2 regions of the Streptomyces sp. W16 genome follow, and region 1 is predicted to be linked to the other one. Evidence: predicted binding sites of a transcription regulator. Region 1 holds the regulator's gene; the other holds the start of a gene.
What was found. The regulator HspR, encoded in region 1, represses chaperone genes until heat shock. The targets are predictions, from matches to a motif close to TTGAGNNNNNNNNNCTCAA.

Region 1 (12,403 bases):
ACATCGCACGGGCTGCGGCGCCCCCCGGGGCCGTCGCAGACACCGGTACGCCCGTACGTCCTCGTCCTCGTCGCGCGTCACTACCACCGGCTCGCCGAACACCGTCACCATGAGCGAGTCACCGCTGTGGGGGATGGCGGTGGCCAGATCGATGAAGTGCCAGCCGGAGCGGTAGGCCGTGGCCATTTCGCGTCGGAAGGACCGGTCGTCAGGAGGTGTCGTCATGTCAAGACCATTGGGTGTCGCCAGGCAGGGCCACGACGAGGACGTCATCACTGACGGCTCCGTCGGCCCGCACCGACGACCACTGGGTGTCTCCGGCTCGCGTGTCGCTCTTCGCACCAGAGAGGCCACTCAGCGTTCCGAAGGCCACAACGGCGGAGAAGGCGGCGACAAGCACCGAGCGAAGCATTCTCTTACGCATAGTTGGCTTCGTCCTCACTTGAAGGTCCCCTCTTCCCCCGTCTGATAAGACGATGGCTCATTCAGGCACGTCATGACCACACAATGAGTGCATCATGTTCCTGCATGTTCAGGACCCTGGGGGGTGGAGATTTGACGACAAATCCGACAGAAGCGACACATCCCCACACGATCGCTGAACTGTGTGAGGAGGGAAGGCGGGTATATGCCAACGCCTTGCGCACAGGACGCGTCGCCCGCGCGGACGTGGAGGCAGCTCCCTGTCTGATGGAGTTCGCCCTCCTGCACGCCGATCCCGACGACGAGAACTGGCTCCGGCCGGTGCCCCCCTCGGTGGCACTGTCCCTGCGGCTCAACCCGCTCGAACGCGAGATCTCCGAGCGCAGACGCACCTCCATGGAGCTGGCCGAGATCTTCGAGCCGTTCATGATGCTCACCGCCCAGGGCTCCTCGCCCGAGCACTCGATCACCGTGCTGGAGGGCCTCGACCGCATCAACGGCGCCCTCGACCTGGCCACCGACCAGTGCCGCAACGAAGTACTGACGGTCCAGCCGAGCGTCCGCCACCCCGAACGCCGGATCATGGAAGGCCTGGAACGCGACAAGACCCTCACCGACCGCGGCGTGCGGATCCGGACCCTGTACCAGCACACCGCCCGGTACATCCCGGAGCGGCTGGCCTACGTGGACCAGTTCGCCAACGGCAAGGTGGAGTACCGCACCATCGACGAGCTGGTCGAGCGCCTCGTCATCTGTGACGAGACAGTCGCCTTCATCCCCATCCGCGACGACCGGCAGGTCGCCCTGGAGCTGCGCCACCCCGGCCTCGTGAGCTACCTGATCAAGGTCTTCGAGTTCATGTGGAGCCGCGCGGTCCCGCTGAGCGCAGGCAGCCCCTACGAGACCGCCCCCGACGGCATCACCGACATCCAGCACTCCATCGCCAAGCTCCTCGTCGAGGGCCATGTCGACGAGGCGATCGCCCGCCGGCTGGGCATGAACGTACGGACCTGCCGGGCCCACATCGCCAAGCTCGCCACGGCACTGGGCAGCGGCAGCCGCGCCCAGCTCGGCTTCCTCATAGCTCAGTCGGGGATCCTGCAGCAGGACGAGCCGACGCAGGAGGGAGACAGCGGGCCGTGACCGAGGCGCACACGCACGGAGTGGAGGAGCTGTGCGCGGAGGGGCTGAGCCTGTACGCCCGCGCGCTGCGCGAGGAGCGCGTCCCGGCCGGGGACGCCGAGAGCGCGCGCTGCCTGCTCGATCTCGGTCTTGTGCACCCCGACGTGGAGGATCCCCGCTGGCTGCGCCCGGTCGCGCCCGGTTCGGTGCTGCACCGGCTGCTGCGGAGGTCGGCGGAGCGCATCGCGGACGAGCGGCGCCGGGAGGACCGCCTGGAGACCGTCTTCGAACCGCTGATGCGGATCGCCGGCCACGGCCCCGGAACGGAACGCGTCCCCACCGTCGAGGTGCTGAGCGGGCTCGACCGGATCGGCTCCGCCATCACCCACGCCATGGCCGCCACCTCAGGCGAAGTCCTCACCATCCAGCCGCACATCACGCACACCACCTATACGGCCCTCTCCTTCCACGCCGAGGCACTGGAGCGCGACCAGGCCCTGCTGGACCGCGGCGGCCGGCTCCGCACGCTCTACCAGCACACCCTGCGCCACGCCCCGTCCGTCCTCGCGCGCTACGAGCGGCTGCACGGCGACGTCGCGGCCCGCACCCTGGACGAGATCCCGGACCGCCTCATCGTCGTCGACCGCACCGTGGCCTTCCTGCCCGCCAACGAGGACCGCACCCTCGCGCTGGAGGTCCGCCACCCCTCCCTGGTCGCCTTCTGCGCCACGGTCTTCGACCGGCTGTGGCACCTGGCCACCCCGATGTACCCGGAGACGGTCCAACGCCCCTCGCTGAACGGCGTCAGCCCGCGCCAGCGCGCCATCGCGAGCCTGCTCGTGGAGGGGCACACCGACGCCGTGCTGGCCGACCGCCTCGGCATGAACATCCGTACCGTCCGGGTCCACATCGCCAAGCTCGCCGCCACCCTCGGCAGCGAGAGCCGGGCCCAACTCGGCTACCTCATAGCGCGGTCGGGGATTCTTGATCCGCCGGGCTGAGCCGGGCGGGCGGCACGTCCGGCATCCGTGACGCGGCACCGTCCAGGCCCACCTGGGCGATACGGACGCCGAGCTGGGTACGGCTGGCCGCGCCGAGCGTCTCCGACAGCCGGGCGATGTGGGCGCGGCAGGTGCGGACGCTTATGCCGAGCCGTTCCGCGATCACCGCGTCCTGGTGGCCCTCCGCGAGCAGGGCCGCGATGGACTGTTCGCGGTGGGAGATGCCCTCGATGCCGGTGTCGGGCAGGGGGGCGGCGACGGGGATCGCGAGGCGCCACAGGCGGTCGAAGACCGTGACGAAGTAGTCGATCAGCGCCGGGTGGCGCAGTTCCAGCGCCATGGTGTGGTCGGCGTTCGCGGGGATGAAGGCGACCGTGCGGTCGAAGAGGATGAGGCGGTCGACGACCTCGTCGAGGGTGCGTGCCTCGACCGCGTCGCCCATCAACTCCAGGTAGTTCAGCAGGCCTTGGCCGTGCCGGGCGACATGGGTGTACAGGTCGCGCATCCGTACCCCGCGCGAGCGCAGGGCCAGGGCGCGGTGCAGGCCCTCGGTGAGTTCCGGTTCGCGGCGGATGCCGCCGGGCTGGACGGTGAGGACCTCACCGGTGCAGGCCTCGGTCGCGTCGTCCATCGCCGCCTGGATACGGGCGAGGCCGTCCAGGACGCGGATCGCGGCGCCCTCCAGGGCCCCGGAGGCCGGCGCGGAGGTCTGGATACGGCGGCCGAGACCGGCGTACCGCTCGAAGGCCTCGACGGCCGAGCCCACCCGCCGGTGGCTCTCGCTGACCTCGTCGTAGACCCCGCGCAGCAGCCGGGTCATGACCTCCTGCGGGGAGGTCGGCACCAGCCAGTCCATGTCGTCGGGGTCGGGGTGGAGGAGGGCGAGCTCCAGCAGACACGGCACCGGCTCGGCGTCCGTGCGCGGCACCCGGCCCCGCCGTACGGCCCGGGAGTACACGAGGTCCCCGGCGTCGCAGAGCCGGTCAGCACCGTGTGGATGCTCGTCCGTCCCGTGCCCGGCCATCGCCCATCCCACCCCCGGTTCCCGGCTCTTTGCAGCGCAACTATGCGCGGACCCGACCTGCTCCGCAACACGGCTCCCGCTCGAACAGGCCCCGAAAACAACCTATTTCTCTCACTATCTCCCCACCTCCGCGCGTTACCTTGCAACAAGCTGGGGGGTACCGGGCCACGGCCGCCGGCCGCTTCGCCGTATCACTTTCCGCGTGAGCTGCCGGAAATCACTCAGAGATCGTCGCGTTACGTACCGCCTCTAACGTCCCCTCATGGCGGACATATTTGACGCATACGCATTGGCCGATGCGTGGGACGAGATGTTTGTGCGGCCGGGTGAGGTCAGAACCGCCTACGAGCCGGTACTGGCGGCACTCCAACCGATCGAGCCGAGTGAACTGCGCTTCCGCGCGGACCAGATGGCCCGCGCGTTCACCGACCGAGGGGTCACCTACGCCTTCGCGGGCGAGGAACGGCCCTGGCCACTGGACCTGGTGCCGAGGATCATCGACGCGCTGGAGTGGGATCTCATCCAGCGCGGGGTGGCGCAGAGAGTGCGGGCCCTGGAGGCCTATCTCTCCGACGCCTACTCGCACTGCCGCGCCTTCGAGGACGGGGTGGTGCCCTGGCGGCTGCTCCTCAACTCGGCTCATTTCCATCGGGCCGCGCAGGGCGTCGAGCCACCGGGCGGGGTCCGCATCCATGTCGCCGGCATCGACCTCGTCCGGGACGAGGCCGGGGACCTGCGGGTGCTGGAGGACAACGTGCGGGTCCCCAGCGGGGTGTCGTACGTCATCGAGAACCGCAGAGCCATGACGCGGATCTTCCCCTCCCTCTTCGCCGAGCAGCACGTGGTCCCCGTCGACGGGTACGCGCAGAAGCTGCTCGCCGCGCTGCGGGCCGCCGCGCCCGCGGGCACCCAGGATCCGCGCGTCGTGGTCCTCACCCCGGGGCCGGGGAACGCCGCCTACTTCGAACACGCCCTGCTCGCCCGGCTGATGGGCGTGCAGTTGGTGGTGGGGCACGACCTGACGTGCCGCAACAACCGGGTGTGGATGCGGACCACGCGCGGCGAGGTGCCCGTGCATGTCGTATACCGGCGCCTCGACGACGACTTCCTCGACCCGCTGCACTTCCGCCCCGACTCGGTGATCGGCTGCCCGGGCATCATGAACGCCGCCCAGGCCGGGAACGTCACACTCGCGAACGCGGTCGGCAACGGCATCGCGGACGACAAACTCCTCTACACCTACGTCCCCGACCTCATCCGCTACTACCTCTCCGAGGAACCGATTCTCCCCAACGTGGAGTCGTACCGCCCCGACGAGCCGGGCCAGTTGGAGGCGGTCCTCGACCAGATCGACCAGCTGGTCGTGAAGCCCGTCGACGGCGCCGGCGGCATGGGCATCGTCATCGGCCCCAAGGCAGACGCGAAGACCCTCGAACGCACTCGCAAAGCCGTCGCCGCCGACCCGCGCGGCTGGATCGCCCAGCGCCCCGTCGCCCTGTCCACCTCCCCCACCCTCGCGGGTGAACGCATGGCACCCCGCCACATCGACCTGCGCCCGTTCGCCGTGAACGACGGCACCGACGTCTGGGTACTCCCCGGCGGCCTCACCCGCGTCGCCCTCCAGGAGGGCAACCTGATCGTCAACTCCAGCCAGGGCGGCGGCTCCAAGGACACCTGGGTGCTCGCCGAGGGCCCCGCCGAACAGCCCGAGCCGCTGACCCCGGACGGCGGACTGCCCGAGGTGGCACCCCGCCAGCTCGGCCCCGACGGCAACCCCATGGTCGTACAGGAAGGGGCGCAGCAGCAGTGAACGACGTGATCCTCTCCCGGATAGCCGAGGCCCTGACGTGGACGGGCCGTTACGTCGAGCGCGCCGACACCACCGGGCGCATCCTCGACGCCTACCTCCACCGCATGCTGGAGGACCCCTGGCGCGACGAGGACGTCGCCTGCCGGTCGCTGTACGCGATCCTTGGGGTCGACGCGGGCGGCGAACGCGTCGACATGCAGCAGGTGTTGGACCAGCTCGCCTTCGACGCCCGCTCGACCTGTTCCATCGAGGGCGCCCTCGGTGCCGCCCGCCTCAACGCCCGCAGCGCCCGGGAGGCCGTCTCCTCGGAGATGTGGGAGTGCCTCAACTCCACCTGGCACGCGCTGGCCGACCAACGCCTCGCGGCCCGCCGCACGGGCCCCTACGCCTATCTCGAACTCGTGCGCAGACGCGCCGCGTTGTTCTTCGGCCTCGCCGACTCCACGATGAGTCGCGACGACAGCTGGCGTTTCGTCGTCCTGGGCCGGAGCCTTGAACGGGTGGACATGACCGTACGGCTGCTGTCGGTACGGGTGTTGGACGCCGCGCACGCACCCGACTGGACGACGCTGCTCAGCGCGAGCGGCGCCGACGAGGCGTACGCGCGCGTGTACGGCGGTTTCGGGGACACTCCGAGAGTGGCCGAATTCCTGCTCCTGGACCGGGACTTCCCGCGTTCGGCGCTGCACGCGCTGACCACCGCCGAGGAGTGCCTCACCGCGCTCGGCCGCCAGCGCCAGGACCCCGCGCGCCGCCCCATCGGCCGGCTGCGCACCCGTCTCGAATACCTGGACTCGCACGCCCTGGAAGAACAACTGCCCGCCCTCCTCAAGGACTTGCAGCACGCCTGCATGGACTCGGCGGAGGCCGTCGCGGAACTGTTCTTCCCGTACCAGGGGCCCGTCGAGTGGGCCCAGGAAGGAGCCTGAGATGACCCGTAGGCTTCGCATCCGCCACACCACCCGCGTGTCGTACGCCCAGGCGGCCGTGTCCTCCCACAACGAGGTCCGGATGACACCGCTCACGCTGCCCGGCCAGACCACGCTGGACGCGCGCGTGACCGTCAACCCGACGACGCCGACCTGGTCGTACTGGGACTACTGGGGCACCCAGGTCACCGGCTTCGACCTGATGGACCCGCACGCGGACCTCACGATCACCGCGTCGAGCCTCGTCGAGACGTCCCCGCCGGAGCTGCTCGGCCCCTCCCCCGCCTGGCAGGAGGTGACCGAACGGACCACAAACTCCCGCCTGTTGGAGTTCACCGGCCCCACGGTCCGTACGACGGTCCCGCCCAAGCTCCTGAAGAAGGCGCGCAAGGCGGCCGTAGGACTCGATCCGCACGAGACGGCGGTGGCGGTCTCCGCGCTGGTCGCCGACCGGGTGGCGTACCTCCCCGGCGTCACCGGCGTGAACACCTCCGCCGCCGAGGCCTGGGAGCAGGGCGCCGGTGTCTGCCAGGACATCGCGCACGTCACCATCGCCCTGCTGCGGGGCCTGGGCCTGCCCACGCGCTACGTCTCCGGCTATCTCCACCCCGAGCGGGAGGCGGAGCTGCACCGCCCGGTGGCCGGGCAGAGCCACGCCTGGGTCGAGTACTGGGCGGGCGACTGGTGCGGCTACGACCCCACCAACCGGACCCGCCCCGACGAGTCCCATGTGGTCGTCGGACGCGGGCGCGACTACGACGACGTGACCCCGCACAAGGGGATCTACCGGGGTGTGGCCGGCGGGCCGCCGGAGGTGACGGTGGAGTTCACGCGGGTGGCGTGACGCGCGCCAAGTGTGCGGTGCTTGTTCCGACTTCGTGGAAATTCCCCCGGCCGGCGCCCCGAGTCACCACACTTGGGTACACGGGGGAGGTGTGCCATGGACGTACTGCTGGGACTGGCTCCGGACGGCGCCGCGGACCAGGAGGAGGCGGAGCGGTTCGTGGGCCGACTGCGGGCCGAGCTCCGCGGGCTCGACATCGACGCGATGCGCGTGCACGCGTCGATGTCCGACGCCGTGCCGCCCGCGGGGGCGAAGGCCGTCGACCCGGTGACCGTCGGGGCCGTGGTGCTGGCCCTGAGCGCCTCCGGCGGGGTCCTGCCCACGCTCGTCGAGACCCTGCGGGACTGGCTCGGCCGGCAGTCCGCCCGGCACCGCGTCTCGGTCACGATCGACGGCGACACCATCGAACTGGAGCGGGCGTCCGCCGACGAACGCCGGGAACTGGTCGACGCGTTCGTCCGCCGCCACGGATCGGACGCCGAGTAGCCGTGGGACGGAAACTGGCCCTCCTGATCGCCAACTACACCTACGAGGACGAGGGGTTGCGCCGGCTGACCGCGCCCGCGCACGACGCGCAGGCGCTCGCCGAGGTGCTGCGCGACCCGGACATCGCCGGGTTCGACGACGTCACCGTCCTGGTCGACGAACCGCACTACCGCATCAGCCAGGTCCTCGGCGAGTTCTGCAAGGACCGCCACCACGACGACCTCATCCTGCTGTACTTCACCGGCCACGGCCTCAAGGACGACGAGGGCGAGCTCCACCTCGCCACGGCCGACACCCGCCGCGACAACCTGCTGGTCACCTCGCTGCACGCCGGCCTGATCGACCGGGTGATGACGGCCTGCATGTCACGCCGGCAGGTACTGATCCTCGACTGCTGCTACAGCGGCGCCTTCCCGGCCGCCCGGCTGGCCAGCAAGGGCGACAGCGACGTGCGGGCCCTGGACAAGTTCCACGGCCGCGGCCGTACGGTGCTCACCGCCTCCGACGCCACCCAGTACTCCTTCGAGGGCGACCGGGTCAACGGCAGCGCCCCGCAGTCCGTCTTCACCCGCCATCTCGTACAGGGCCTGCGCGACGGCGGCGCCGACCTCGACGGCGACGGGGACATCACCCTCGACGAGCTGTACTCCTACGTCCACGACCGGGTCGTGGCCGAACTGCCGCAGCAACGGCCCAAGAAACAGGAGAACGTCGAGGGCCGTATCGTCATCGCCCGGAACGTCAACTGGGCCCTGCCCACACAGATCCAGCTCGCGCTGAGCAGCCCGATCGCCATGGCACGGCTCGGCGCCGTGGAGCCACTCGCCCACCTGCGCCGCTACGGCAACGCGACGGTGCGCCACCGCGCGGAGGAGGAACTCCGACGCCTGACCGAGGACGACAGCCGCAGTGTGTCGAGGGCGGCGACCACGCAACTCGGGGACCGGCCCGCCGTCGAGGCCCCGGCCCCACCGGTTCCCGCCCCAACACCCGCTCCGGTCAAGGCAGTTCCCGCGCCCGCGCCAACTCCGGCCCCCGCCACGGCAGTTCCCCCACTCACACCAACACCCTCCTCCGCCAAGGCAGTTCCTCCGCCCCCCGCGCCCGGCACCCGGTTGTGGAGCTTCCAGACCGACCACTGCGTGCGGTCCACCCCGACCGTGGTGGACGGGGTGGTGTACGTGGGCGACGACGGCGGTTCCCTGCACGCCGTGGACGCGGCCACCGGGGAGCGGAGGTGGAGCCGCGCGCTCGACGCCGGGCCCGTGCGGTCGACCCCGGCGGTCCACGGCGATCTCGTGTACGCCACCGCGGGCCGGACCCTGTACGCGACCGACAAGGGCACCGGACAGGGGCGCTGGGACTTCGCCGAGGGGAGGGTCGGCGTGTCCACGACGGTGGGAGTCGTCGCCGACCGGTTGTGCGTCGGCAACAGCGGCACGCTGTACATGCTGAACGCCGAACACGGCACGGAGCACTGGCACTTCTCCGTCGGCATGACGACGCTCCAGTGGGTCGCGCTGGACGGTCCGTCGGCGATCCTCGGCAACAAGGGCAACCACGTGTACGCCCTGGACGCCCACGCCCGGCGCAAGAAGTGGGGCACCCGCGTCGTCAACAGCCCCGTCTCCGGCCCCTCCGCCCTCTCCGACGGGACCCTCTACGTCGGCAACCAGCGCGGCGAGCTGCACGCCCTCGACACCTCGAACGGGCAGCGGAAGTGGCGCCACGACACCGGCAGCGCCATCCGCTCCGCCCCCACGGTCGCCGACGGCACGGTCTACGTGGGAAACGACGACGAGCGCCTGTACGCCCTCGACGCGGCCACCGGCAAGGTCAAGTGGCGCTTCACTGCCATGGGCCCGGTCCGCACCACCCCGGCCGTCACCGGCACCACCGTCCACTTCGGCAGCGACGACGGCAGCGTCTACGCCGTGGACACCGTCTCCGGCCGGGAGCGCTGGCGCTTTCCGACCGGCGGGCCCGTCGTGTCCTCGCCCGCCGTGGTGGACGGAGTCCTGTACGTGGGCAGCGACGACACCCGGCTGCACGCCATCGTGGCCGCCGACTGACCCCGGCCTACTTCAGGTCGGCCGCCGCGCACGCCGACTTGTACTTGCTGGTGCAGATGTCGGAGATCTTGTAGATCCCGTCCGCGACCACCGTCGACGCGATGTTGTCCTTCGTCAGCGCGACCACGGACACCAGCTGCGAGGGGATCTTCTTGTTGGTGGGGCTGTCCACCGAGTCCCGGGTGAGGGCGTCGAACTCGATGTCCCTGCCCTGGACCTTGGCGACCGCGATCTTCGCGGCGGCCTCCGCCAGGTCGGGGTACGGCTTGTAGACGCTCATGTACTGCTCGCCGGTCACGATCCGCTGCACGGCGGGGAGTTCGGCGTCCTGGCCGGTGATGGGCGGCATCTTCGTCACGCCCGCGTTCTGCAGGGCCTTGATGATGCCGCCGGCCATGGCGTCGTTGGCGGAGTACACCGCGGCGATGTTGTCCTTGCCGAGCTTGTCGATCGCCTTGGTCATCTCCTGCTGGGCCACGACCGGGTCCCAGGCCTTGGTGTCGTAGCTCGCGGCGACCGTCACCTTGCCCTGCAGCTCGGACAGCGCCCCCTGCTTGAACACCCCGGCGTTGGGGTCGGTCGGCGAGCCGTTGATCATGACGACCTTGTCGGAGGTGTCCACGTTGCTGCCCAGCGCCTCGACCAGGGAGCGGCCCTGCACCTCGCCGACCAGTTCGCCGTCGAAGGAGACGTACGCGTCGATCGGCCCCTCGGCCAGGCGGTCGTAGGCGATGACCGGGATGCCCGCGGCCTTGGCCTTCTTCACCATGGGCAGGATGAGGTGCGAGTCGACGGCGTCGAGCACGATGATGTCGACCTTCTGGTCGATCATCTTCTGCATCTGCTTGTCCTGGACGCTCGCGACGCCGCCGGCGTTCTGGTACTCGGACTTGCCCTTCTTGTCGGTGAGTTCACTGACCGTCGACTTGATGATCGGGAAGTCGAACTCCGCGTACCGCGTGTTCGTCTTCTCCGGCATCAGGACGCCCACCGTGATGTCGTTGCCCTTGGCCGGGGTGGCGTCCGAGCTGCTCCCCGACGAGTTGAGCACGCCACAGGCGGCCAGGGGCAGGGCCAGCGAGGACGCGGCCACGGATATGGCGATACGACGCATTGGGTTGCTCACTTCTGGTGCCGTCCGGACGTGGGCGCAGCATTGCAACCCAGGTGACTGAAAAGCCAACGCGGCTGCGACCATCGGCGTCAAGCGGAACTACTTAACGAGATGGCAACATCACGTTCCGTTTGTATGTGGAGACCTTGCGGAATCCCATCCAAACGCTCTTTACCGACCCTCCACTCAACGGGAGTTCATGAGTGGGCAAAGATCACACAACCGTGCAGGGGCCCGGAGGCGGGTGAGCCTCCGGGCCCCTGCACGGTTGTGTGCGCGTGCGTCAGTCCGAGGACTGCCGCTTCGGCCGCCACACCACCAGCGCGCTGGTCTGCTGGACCTCCTGGTACGGGACCAGGTCGCGCCGGTAGGAGGCGTGCACCGCGGCCTCGCGCTGCTGCATCGTCGCCGCCGCGCCCTCGACCGCCGCCTGGAGTTCGGCGACGCGCTGCTGGAGCGCCACGACCTGGTTCTCCAGCTCGATGATGCGCTTGATGCCGGCCAGGTTGATGCCCTCGGTCTGCGACAACTGCTGGACGGTGCGCAGCAGTTCGATGTCGCGGGCCGAGTAGCGCCGGCCGCGCCCGGCCGTGCGGTCCGGGGAGACCAGGCCGAGGCGGTCGTACTGGCGCAGCGTCTGCGGGTGCAGGCCGGAGAGCTGGGCCGCCACCGAGATGACGTAGACCGGGGTCTCCTCGGTCAGCTCGTACGGGTTGCGTCGACGGCCGTCCATCACTCTCATGCTCCCTTCGCGGCCTGGAACAGCTCCGCCCGCGGGTCCTCGCCCGCGGTCGCCTCTCGATACGCCTCAAGTGCGTCACGAGCATTCCCCGTGACGTCCTTGGGGACACTCACCTCGACAGTCACGAGGAGATCGCCCCGGGTGCCGTCCTTGCGGAAGGCGCCCTTGCCGCGGGCCCGCATCGTCCGGCCGTTCGGCGTGCCCGGCGGCAGCTTCAGCGTCACCGGGGGTCCGCCCAGGGTGGGCACCCTGACCTCGCCGCCCAGCGCCGCCTCGGCGAACGTCACCGGGACCGTCACCGTCAGGTTGTCGTCCTTGCGGCCGAACACGGGGTGCGTGTCGACGTGCACCATGACGTACAAGTCGCCCGCGGGACCGCCCCGTTCACCCGGTGCGCCCTTGCCGCGCAGCCGGATGCGCTGGCCGTCCGTGACCCCCGCGGGGATCCGGACCTGCATGGTCCGCGACGACTTGGCACGCCCGCTGCCCTTGCACTCGCCGCACGGGTGCTCGGCGATCAGGCCCCGGCCCTTGCAGTCCGGGCACGGGTCCGTGAGCGAGAAGCCGCCGCCGGAGCCGCGCGCCACCTGTCCGGTACCGACGCAGGTCGGGCACACGCGCGGTGTGCCGTTCTTGTCGCCGGTGCCCGAACAGGCCTTGCAGGGCTGCTGCGAGGACATCCGCAGCGGAACCGTGGCCCCTTCGATGGCCTCCGTGAAGCTGAGCGTGACCTCGGACTCGATGTCCTGGCCGCGCCTCGGCTGGGTACGGGTCGTGCCCGCGCCGCCCCGGTTGAACAGGCCGCCGAACACGTCGCCGATCCCGCCGCCGAAGCC
Region 2 (10,707 bases), on a different contig from region 1:
CCTGCCGGTCGACGCGGGCGCTGCGGTCCTCGTCGGGGGCCTGGGACTTGGGGCGCCCGGCGGCGATGTACGAGGTGACCTCGTCCCGCTCGTCGGCGAGCGAGTGGGCCAGCGACAGGGCGTCCTGGGTCTGCTCGGCGAGCGTCACCAGGTCCTGGGAGTCGTGCAGTTGGCCGGAGGCGGTGATGAGTGACGGCACCCCGGCCGCGGCGATGGCGGCGGCCACGACGGCTACGGCGACGATGAGCCGGTTGCGTACATGGGTGCTGCGCCCCTTGCCCGCCGGGTCGGGCGCGACGGCACCGGTGGCGCCCCCCTGCGGGGTCGTCTGCTTGCCTGTGCCCCGAGGCCGCTTTTTCTGCACCGGTGCTCGCATTCCTGACTCGTGGTACCCATGGGTCCGGGTGACGCTCCGTCATCCCGGTACGGCGACCCTCCCAGTGCCGGTGGGCAGCGGTCGCGCATCATCCGGGCCGCCACCCGAAGGAGTGAACCCCGTTGGGGAGTTGGCGGGCAAGTTCCGGCGGCCCGTCCTGCGGCCCGCTCGGCCGCGCCGGTTGGACGTGGGCGGCGGGCTTTGGCAGGATTCGCCGCCACGCATTCCCGGAGTGATCCATTCCAGCCCAAACCAGGCGTCTGACCTGCGTGGCTGTGCCGAATCGGTAACCAGTGCCAACCTTTTGCGGGGCCTGTGAAGAGGTCGTGCAGACTGGCCGAATGCGTACGGAACTTGTGTCGGAACCCGGTGACCCGAACCGCCCCAACGAGGACTTCGCGAGTGTCGGCATTCCGGCCTCGGGACAGGGCGGTTCGCTGATCGTCCTGGACGGAGTGACCCCGCCGAGAGGGGAGACGGGCTGTCTGCATTCGGTCCCCTGGTACACCGCGCGGCTGGGTGGCGCGCTGACCGAACTGACCGTTTCCTGCCGGGATCTGACTCTGGCGGAGATTCTCTCCCGGGCGATCCTCCGAACATCCGAGGCCCACTCCACCACCTGTGACCTTTCTCACCCACGCACCCCGCAGGCAACGGTGGTCCTGGCCCGCTGGTCCCCGCAGGAGATCGAATACCTGGTCCTTTCGGACTCCGCCCTGCTGGTCGAATCCCCGGCCGGCGAGGTGACCGCCGTACTGGACGACCGCCTGTCGCGGCTGCCCCGCGCCGCTCGCGCCACGGACGCGCTGATCGACGCCACGCTCCGTAACAAGGAGGGCGGCTTCTTCACGGCCGCCGCCGATCCGTCGGTCGCGGAACGGGCGGTGACGGGCTCGCTCCCCCGCACCGAGGTCCGCGCCCTCGCCGCCCTGACGGACGGGGCGACGAGGTGGGTGGAGAAGTTCGGCCGGGGCGACTGGGCGGAGTGCTTCGCCCTCGTACGGAAGGAGGGGGCGGCGGAGCTGGTGAGCCGGGTGCGGGCGCTGGAACGGGCCGACGCGGAGACCCGGACGTATCTGCGCCGGAGCAAGACGCACGACGACGCGACGGTCGGGTACGTCGAGCTGTGAGCCCCTACTTCTCTCTCACTTCTCCATGACGCCGTTCAACCGGTGGAGCAGCCGGGCGAGTTCGGCGACCTCCCGGCGGTCCCAGTGGGAGAGCTGGCTGACGTAGCGCGCCCGCCGGGCCTCGCGGACGTGCGCGACGCGACGCCGGCCCTCGTCGGTGACGTCGACCAGCCAGGCGCGGCCGTCCGCCGGATCGGGCTCGCGGGCGATCAGGCCCAGTTCCTCCAGGGCGCGCAGCTGGCGGGACATGGTGGCCTTGCCGACGCCGATGTAGGCGGCGAGCTCGGTGGCCCGCTGCCGTCCGTACTCGTCCAGCCGGACCAGCAGGCCGTACGCGGCGGACTCCAGGTCGGGGTGGACCTCACGGGCCATCTCCCCCTGGTTGGCCCGGGCCCGCCGGAAGAGAAACGTCAACTCGCGTTCCAGGGACAGGTATTCGGGATCGGGATCCGGAATCCCGCTGTCGATTCTGTCCTCGTCCTTGTGCACGTCAGCACCCATGTTCTGCTTTCCTGATCGTGAAAGTCGCCGCAGTTTCGCCAGTATTTCGCAGGGTGGGACCTACGTACGACGAAGGCCCGGGCCCCTCGTGAAAAGGGACCCGGGCCTTCACCTGACCGGTGGCGTCCGTCACGCCGCCACCGGAACCTCCGACGTCGCTCCGTTCGTCGCCGGCGACAGCGCCAGCTCCAGGACCTGGCGGACGTCCGTCACCGCGTGGACGTCGAGCTTGTCCAGGACCTCGGCCGGGACGTCGTCCAGGTCGGGCTCGTTGCGCTTCGGGATGATCACCGTCGTGACCCCCGCCTGGTGCGCGGCGAGCAGCTTCTGCTTCACCCCGCCGATCGGCAGGACCCGGCCGGTCAGCGAGACCTCACCGGTCATCGCCACGTCCGTACGGACCAGCCGGCCGGACAGCAGCGACGCGAGGGCCGTCGTCATCGTGACACCCGCGCTCGGACCGTCCTTCGGCACCGAACCCGCCGGGAAGTGGATGTGCACGCCCCGGTCCTTCAGGTCGGCGACGGGCAGCTCCAGTTCGGCGCCGTGCGAGCGCAGGAACGACAGGGCGATCTGCGCGCTCTCCTTCATCACGTCACCGAGCTGACCGGTCAGGGTCAGCCCCGCCGCGCCGGTCTCCGGGTCGGCGAGCGACGCCTCGACGTAGAGGACGTCACCGCCCGCGCCGGTGACCGCGAGGCCGGTGGCGACACCGGGAACCGCCGTACGGCGCTCCGCCGGGTCCTGGGCGGACTCGGGCACGTGGTGCGGCCGGCCGATCAGACCGCGCAGGTCGGCGTCGGTCACCGTGAACGGCAGCTCCCGCTCGCCCAGTTCGTGCTGCGCGGCGATCTTGCGCAGCAGCCGGGCGATCGACCGCTCCAGGGTGCGGACACCCGCCTCACGGGTGTACTCACCGGCGAGCTTGCGCAGCGCGCTCTCGTCGATGACGACCTCGTCGTCCTTGAGCCCCGCCCGCTCCAGCTGGCGCGGGAGCAGGTGGTCACGGGCGATGACGACCTTCTCGTCCTCGGTGTAGCCGTCCAGCCGGACCAGTTCCATCCGGTCGAGCAGTGCCTCCGGGATGGCCTCCAGGACGTTCGCCGTCGCGAGGAACACGACGTCGGACAGGTCGAGTTCGACCTCCAGGTAGTGGTCGCGGAAGGTGTGGTTCTGCGCCGGGTCGAGGACTTCGAGCAGAGCCGCGGCCGGGTCGCCCCGGTAGTCGGACCCCACCTTGTCGATCTCGTCGAGCAGGACCACCGGGTTCATGGACCCGGCCTCCTTGATGGCGCGGACGATACGGCCGGGCAGCGCACCGACGTACGTACGCCGGTGACCGCGGATCTCCGCCTCGTCACGCACACCGCCGAGCGCGACCCGCACGAACTTCCGTCCCATCGCGTGCGCGACGGACTCGCCGAGCGAGGTCTTGCCGACACCGGGCGGACCGACGAGGGCCAGTACGGCACCGCCGCGCCGGCCGCCCACAACACCCAGGCCCCGCTCAGCGCGCCGCTTGCGCACGGCCAGGTACTCGGTGATGCGCTCCTTCACGTCGTTCAGACCGGCGTGCTCGGCGTCCAGGATCGCCTTGGCGCCCTGGATGTCGTACTCGTCCTGGGTCCTTTCGTTCCACGGCAGTTCGAGAACGGTGTCCAGCCAGGTGCGGATCCACGACCCCTCTGGCGACTGGTCGGAGGACCGCTCCAGCTTCTCGACCTCCTTGAGCGCGGCCTCGCGGACCTTCTCGGGGAGATCGGCGGCCTCGACGCGGGCGCGGTAGTCGTCGGACTCCTCGCCGTCGCTCGTGTCCCCGTTCAGCTCGCGCAGTTCCTTGCGGACGGCTTCGAGCTGGCGGCGGAGCAGGAACTCGCGCTGCTGCTTGTCGACGCCTTCCTGCACGTCCTTGGCGATGGTCTCGGCGACATCCTGCTCGGCGAGGTGGTCGCGCAGGTGCTGGGTGGCGAGCTTCAGCCGGGCCACCGGGTCGGCGGTCTCCAGCAGCTCGATCTTCTGTTCGGTGGTCAGGAAAGGTGAGTAGCCGGAATTGTCGGCGAGCGTGGACACATCATCAATGGCCTGCACGCGGTCGACGACCTGCCAGGCCCCCCGCTTGCGCAGCCACGCGGTGGCCAGCGCCTTGTACTCCTTCACCAGCTCGGTGACCGAGCCGGGCAACGGTTCCGGCAGGCTCTCGTCGAGCGCGGTGCCCTCGACCCAGAGCGCGGCACCAGGACCGGTGGTCCCGGCGCCGATCTTCACGCGGCTACGGCCGCGGATCAGCGCGCCCGGGTCGCCGTCGGCCAGCCGGCCGACCTGCTCGACGGTGCCGAGCACGCCGGTGCTCGCGTAAGTCCCGTCGATGCGTGGCACCAGCAGGACCTTGGGCTTTCCGGGCTCGGACCGCGCGGCGGCCTGGGCGGCCTCCACGGCGGCGCGTACATCGGTGTCGTTCAGGTCCAGCGGAACCACCATTCCGGGCAGCACGACCTCGTCGTCGAGCGGCAGCACGGGCAGGGTGAGCGGTGTGGACGTCGAAGCCATGATCTCCCCTTAGGCAGTCAAGTTGAGCTATGCCGACTCAATGCTTGGGCGTCTTCGATTGTTCCCCACCTGTTGTTCGCCGTGAGCGATCAGCGAAGGCGTGACTGCCTCGATGCAGGTCAACGCGGAATCGGCGCGTGAGCTTCCCGGGGCACTCGATCTCGGGGCGGCCGATGTCAGTGGCTCCTGCCACGATGCCCGGACACCGTCACGATCAGGAGAGACACATGGGCACCTGGGATGTCGGCCCCTTCGACAACGACACCGCGGCGGACTGGTGCGGCGACCTCGACGACACCTCCCCGGACGCGCGTCAGGGCTTGGTGCGGGACACCCTCGTCCGAGCGGCCGACACCGCCAACCACCTGGACGCGCGCCTCGGCGACGAAGCCGTCGCGGCAGCGGCCCTGGTCGCCGCGCAATGCCCTGGCGGCGAGCCCGCCCACCCCCACTACGGACCGGACGAGCCCCTCCCCGACCTCACCGGTCTACGCACCCTCGCCCTCCAGGCCCTCGACCGCGTCCTGACCGAGCCGTCCGAACTCCTGGAGCTCTGGGCCGACCCGGACGGCGTCCCCTGGCACGCGACCGTCAACGGGCTCCGCAGCACGCTCACGCCCAGCCACCGGGGGAGCAGTTCCGCCTGATCTAGGATCACGTCGCCATGGAACAACTGCCCGAGAGCGTGGACCGGGAGATCCTGGAGCACCGGATCATCCCTGCACTCGTCACCATCCGCGAGACCCTGGGGTGCACCCTTCACCAGGCGCTCGACGTCTTCGCGGAGCGATACGAGGAGCTCCGCGACGATCGCCCGGACGACTTCATCCTGAGCCGGGACGAATACGGCCGAGGCTTCTACTCCTGATCCAGCCGACTCGGCCGGAGCGGGCCTGCCCCGGACTCGCGGGGACGCTCGCCGTCCGGGGAGGGGGCGGCGAAAAAGTGTGACACCTGCGTCCGAAGTGTCACACTTTCACGGAGAGGGTGTCCCAGCGCGGCGGGGGTCGGCAACCGAACTACCGGTCACCGAACTACCAGCCACTGAACCGCCGGTCACCGAACCGGCCGGATCAGGAGACCGTGCGGCCCAAGTAGGCCAGCAGCCGCGCATGCGGGGCCGCGTCCGCCGGGGCCTGGACCTCGGGGCCGAAGACGCCCGGTATGCGGTACGCGTCGAAGCCGCCCATCCCTCGCATCACCGACAGCAGCTCTCCGCACAACTCCTCGTCCACCAGAGCTCGTTGGTCCGTCGCGACCGCCAGGTCCACGCCGTGGACGCAGACCTCCGTGAAATGGATCAGCGCGGCCATCGGGCCGGGCAGCGCACCGAGCGAGATGTGAACGGTGGTGTCGAGGGCCCCCGGGCGGTTCCAGGCCGCACGGTCCGTCTCGGACGCCTCCGCGTACGCGCCCCGGGGATCCGCGCCCAGCCAGTCGGACTCGTGCTCGGCGCCCGGGTCGGTGCCGTTCAGTTCGGCGGCGAAGATGCGCATCCCGCCCACCGTGTGGTTCAGGAGGGTCCGGGCGTCCCACTCCGCGCAGGGGGTGGGATTCTTCCACCGGCCCTCACCAACTCCGGACACCACCAAGCCAGTTGCATCGATCGCCCGCTCGATCCGTCGTACCGCATCCGTATCCGTCACTCGGACCTCCCCCGCCCTGGACTGCGATCCACTCGCCACGCCATCGCTACACCCCCGCAACGGCATTCACAGCCAACTGCCGCAAAATGCAAGCAGATTCACAGCTGGCGGTCTACGCCTACGGGGACATGGGGGATGAAATGAACGACCCGGTGAGTGAGGGGCAGCCGCGGCGCGGGCCGCGCAGGCGAGCCGTCGTGGCCGGAACCGCCGTGGTCGCGACGGCCGCCGCGATCCCGGTGGCCCTCCACGCGGCGAAAGACGACAAGCACACCCCGGTGGCCCGACCGGTCACGCCCGCCCGTGCCGTCAACTCCCCTTCGCCCTCCCCCACTCCCCGTACCCGCGCCCGGGGCGACGACCGCCCCAACATCCTCCTGGTCGTCACGGACGACCAGCCCAAGGACACCGAGTGGGCGACCCCGCAGACCGTGGACTGGCTCGGCGAGAACGGCGTCACCTTCGAGCGGGCGCACGCCAACACCCCACTGTGCGCGCCCTCCCGCGCCTCGATCATGTCGGGCCGCTACGCGCACAACCACGGCGTCCTGGACACCCGCCACCCCTACCACCTGGACCAACACACCACAGTCCAAAGGCAGTTGCACAACTCCGGTTACCGCACCGGCCTGTTCGGCAAGTACCTGAACTACTGGCACACCGGCGACAACCCACCCCACTTCGACGAGTGGCTGCTCCAGGAACCGGTGGCGTACTACAACGGCCACTACAACGACGGCGGAACGGTCCGGAACATCCCCGGCTACAACACCACCGTCATCAAGAACCGCGCCCTCGCCTTCCTGGAGGACTCACGCACGGACCGGCGGCCATGGTTCGCGTACGTCGCCACGCGCAGCGCGCACGAACTGAACATCCCGGAGAAGAAGTACGCCCACACACGCGTCCCCGAGTGGCCCGGGCGGCCGTCCGTCTTCGAGACCGACAAGGCGGACAAGCCCGCGTTCCTGCGCAAGTCCAAGCACGGTCTGGCCGCCGGACAGGCCCTGTGCGCCCGCCAGTTGAGGACCCTGCTGTCGGTGGACGACGCGATGCGCGACTTCCGCGACCAGCTGCGCGCGCTCGGCCAGCTGGAGAACACGCTCGTGCTGTACACCAGCGATCACGGACTGTGCTGGGGCGACCACGGCTGGCTGCGCAAGTCGGTGCCGTACCGGCCGAGTCTGGAGGTGCCGTTCCAGCTGTCGTGGCCGGCCCGGGGTCTCGACAGGGGAACCTCCGACGACCGTCTCACCGGCCACGTGGACATCGCGCCCACCCTCCTCGACGCGGCCGGCATCACCCCGGACACCCCGCACGACGGCCACTCGCTCCTCGGCACCGGCGACCGGGACCATCTGCTCGCCGAGTGGTGGTGGAACCGGCAGGACAAGGAACCGATCCACACCTGGGCGACGTACATCGGCAGGTCCGAGCAGTACACGGAGTACTACCGCACCCGTCTCGACAAGAACGGCCGACCCACGGACGGCGACGGCAAGGTGCTCTTCCGCGAGTACTACGACCTGCGCGCCGACCCCTACCAGCTCACCAACAAGCTGCACGAGGCAACCGCCGCGCAGGAAGCGCGACTTGGCGTCCCGGCACTGGCGAAGGGGCTGAACGCGGCCAGACGGGCCGGGAGTTAGACCCGCGCGACCTCGACCCGGGCAGCCTCGACCCGAGCCGTCCCAGCCACCCGCGCGGCCCGCTGCCACCGCCGTATCAGCGGCCAGGTCGAGACGCCTATCGTCAGGGAGATCAGGTGGCCCCAGCTGGTCATGGGGTCGGTGAACGCGATCAGGTCCGAGAGCAGCGTCCAGCCGAACAGGGCGAGCAGCGGCAGCCCGAGCCACGGCCTGAGCAGACCGGCCAGCGCTCCCGTGCTCGCGGCGACGCCGAAGCTGATGCCGTAGTCGAGGCGGTGCAGCGAGCTGTCGGGCAGGTGCCCCGCCAGCACGGCCAGCCCCACGGTGCCCTCGGTCGCGAGCGTGGCCAGGATGTGCCCGGTCAGGAACACCCCGGCGGCCCGCACCCCGCCGATCCGCCGCTCCAGCGCGGTCAGCACCAGCAGGAAGAGAAACGCGTACGGCGACAGCACCCCGCCGACGATCCACAGCGCGCTGGCGACCAGCACCACGAACGGGTCACGGACGAGGTGGGTGACATCGGTGCTGGAGGCCTTGTGCAGCTCACTCACCAGCGTGGGATCGGCGTACTGCGCGACGAGCGAGGTGACCACGAGCAGCATCGCGTAACCGAAGGTGAACGGCGTCCCGGTGGGCGTGGGCAGCAGCCGCCACGGGTGGAGGCGGCGGAGCGCGGCCAGGAGGCGGGACTCCCGGGGAACGGCGGGCGTGGACGCCGAGACGGACACCGCCCGCAGCCTCAAGTCACCTGCCGTTTCCGCGACTTCCCGCTGTCTCGGCATCGCGTCCAGCAGCGGGGAGGCCTCGTCGGCCAGGGAAGCGCCCGAGGGCGTGGCGGAGGCCTGAGTATCGGCCGTCGCGGTCCGTTCCACCGTGAGGCGCTCCTTCCGTTTCACCCCACCCTTCGCCGTCCCACCTGTCGCTGTCTATGACCGACGCCACGCGAGAGCCGATTCACAGCAACCCGAAAGGCTTCTCACGCGTCCACCGGGGTCCGATTCCGCCGCCCGTTCCGGTGAAACTGCCAAAATGGACCGTATGACCACCGCGTACGACACTCCCGTTGTCCTGGACCGTCGCGAGGGCCCCTACGGCGAGGTGGTGCTGCGCCGGCACGGGGAGTTGCTGCAGATCATCGCCAACGGGTGCTTCCTGATGGACACTTCCGACGGGCGCTCGGAGCGGCTGCTGGTCGACGCCGCGTACGCCGCGCTGGACGGGCGCTCCGAACCGGACGTGCTGATCGGCGGGTTGGGCGTGGGTTTCTCGCTCGCGCACGCCGCCGCGGACCCCCGCTGGGGCCGGATCACGGTCGTGGAGCGGGAGCCCGCGATCGTCGAATGGCACCGCTCCGGACCGCTGTCGGCGCTCTCCGCGCCCGCTCTCGCCGACCCTCGGACCGACATTGTGAAAACGGACCTAGTCGCATTCGTCAATGAGACTTGCGCCACTTTCGACGCGCTCTGCCTCGACATCGACAACGGGCCCGGCTGGACCGTCACCGACAGCAACGACAACCTCTACTCACCGGCCGGACTGGCAAGCTGCGCAAGGGTGTTGAGGTCTGGAGGGGTACTCGCCGTGTGGTCGGCGCAGCCCTCTCCGGAATTTGAACGAACCTTATGGAATGCCGGGTTCCAGCAGGTGCGTACCGAAGAGATCCCGGTTGCCCGAGGAGTTCCCGACGTGGTGCACCTCGCCGTCCGACCTGGATAGCAAAGGCGTGGTGACTGCCCGTACCCTGCTTCCCTGACGCGGATCATTCAAGCGTCAAGCGCAGTCATGGGATCACCCCACTGGTTCCGGAAAGCACACTTCAGGGGCGGGCGATGGAGCAGACAAGTACCTCCCACAACGGTACGGCCACGGCCACGCCGGGCGCACAGCGCCGGGTGCTGGTGGTCGAGGACGACCCGACGATCGTCGACGCCATCGCGGCCCGCCTGCGCGCCGAGGGATTTCTCGTGCAAACCGCGGGCGACGGGCCTTCGGCCGTCGACACCGCCGAGGCCTGGCAGCCCGATCTGCTGATCCTCGACATCATGCTGCCCGGCTTCGACGGCCTGGAGGTCTGCCGCCGTGTGCAGGCCGCCCGCCCGGTGCCGGTGCTGATGCTCACCGCGCGCGACGACGAGACCGACATGCTGGTCGGGCTCGGGGTCGGCGCCGACGACTACATGACCAAGCCGTTCTCGATGCGGGAGCTGGCGGCACGGGTGCACGTCCTGCTGCGCCGCGTGGAGCGTGCCGTGGTGGCCGCGTCCACCCCGCGCTCCGGCATCCTGCGCCTCGGCGAGCTGGAGATCGACCACGCACAGCGCCGGGTACGGGTGCGCAGCGAGGACGTGCATCTCACGCCCACCGAGTTCGACCTGCTGGTCTGCCTGGCGAACACCCCGCGTGCCGTGCTCTCCCGCGAGCAGCTGCTCGCGGAGGTGTGGGACTGGGCGGACGCCTCCGGCACCCGCACCGTCGACAGCCACATCAAGGCGCTGCGCCGGAAGATCGGCGCCGAGCGGATCCGCACGGTGCACGGTGTCGGCTACGCACTGGAGACACCGACGCCATGAGCGGCGGGCCGACGTCACGGAGGAGCCCCGGGGAGCCCTGGGGCGGCGTACGCCCGTTCTCGATCAAGACCAAACTGGGCGCGCTGGTCGTCATCGCGGTGCTCATCACCACCGGTCTGATGGTGATCGCCATGCGCACGGCGACGGAGCTGCGCTTCATCACGGTCTTCTCGATGATCGCCACACTGCTGATAACGCAGTTCGTGGCCCATTCGCTCACCGCGCCGCTGGACGAGATGAACACGGTGGCCCGGTCCATCTCGCGCGGCGACTACACGCGCCGGGTGC

Region 2: lon (endopeptidase La) is a predicted target of HspR. The motif match lies at 4,577-4,595, and genes of this name have one in related genera.

Annotation. Positions count from the first base shown of each region.
Region 1 is NZ_JAWOAI010000143.1:5-12,407, reverse strand. It holds gene R6V09_RS20415 (hypothetical protein) at 1-225, opposite strand, end outside; gene R6V09_RS20405 (helix-turn-helix transcriptional regulator) at 529-1,566, shown strand; gene R6V09_RS20400 (helix-turn-helix transcriptional regulator) at 1,563-2,546, shown strand; gene R6V09_RS20395 (helix-turn-helix transcriptional regulator) at 2,509-3,570, opposite strand; gene R6V09_RS20390 (circularly permuted type 2 ATP-grasp protein) at 3,833-5,380, shown strand; gene R6V09_RS20385 (alpha-E domain-containing protein) at 5,377-6,309, shown strand; gene R6V09_RS20380 (transglutaminase family protein) at 6,311-7,153, shown strand; gene R6V09_RS20375 (effector-associated constant component EACC1) at 7,250-7,639, shown strand; gene R6V09_RS20370 (caspase, EACC1-associated type) at 7,642-9,711, shown strand; gene R6V09_RS20365 (sugar ABC transporter substrate-binding protein) at 9,719-10,825, opposite strand; gene R6V09_RS20360 (heat shock protein transcriptional repressor HspR) at 11,109-11,558, opposite strand; partial or broken gene R6V09_RS20355 (DnaJ C-terminal domain-containing protein) at 11,564-12,403, opposite strand, start outside.
Region 2 is NZ_JAWOAI010000299.1:1,378-12,084, reverse strand. It holds partial or broken gene R6V09_RS32245 (nitrate- and nitrite sensing domain-containing protein) at 1-364, opposite strand, end outside; gene R6V09_RS32240 (protein phosphatase 2C domain-containing protein) at 718-1,506, shown strand; gene R6V09_RS32235 (MarR family winged helix-turn-helix transcriptional regulator) at 1,522-2,007, opposite strand; gene lon (endopeptidase La) at 2,137-4,554, opposite strand; gene R6V09_RS32225 (DUF4259 domain-containing protein) at 4,782-5,201, shown strand; gene R6V09_RS32220 (hypothetical protein) at 5,219-5,422, shown strand; gene R6V09_RS32215 (TIGR03086 family metal-binding protein) at 5,628-6,200, opposite strand; gene R6V09_RS32210 (sulfatase family protein) at 6,287-7,849, shown strand; gene R6V09_RS32205 (rhomboid-like protein) at 7,846-8,721, opposite strand; gene R6V09_RS32200 (spermidine synthase) at 8,888-9,565, shown strand; gene R6V09_RS32195 (response regulator transcription factor) at 9,679-10,419, shown strand; gene R6V09_RS32190 (sensor histidine kinase) at 10,416-10,707, shown strand, end outside.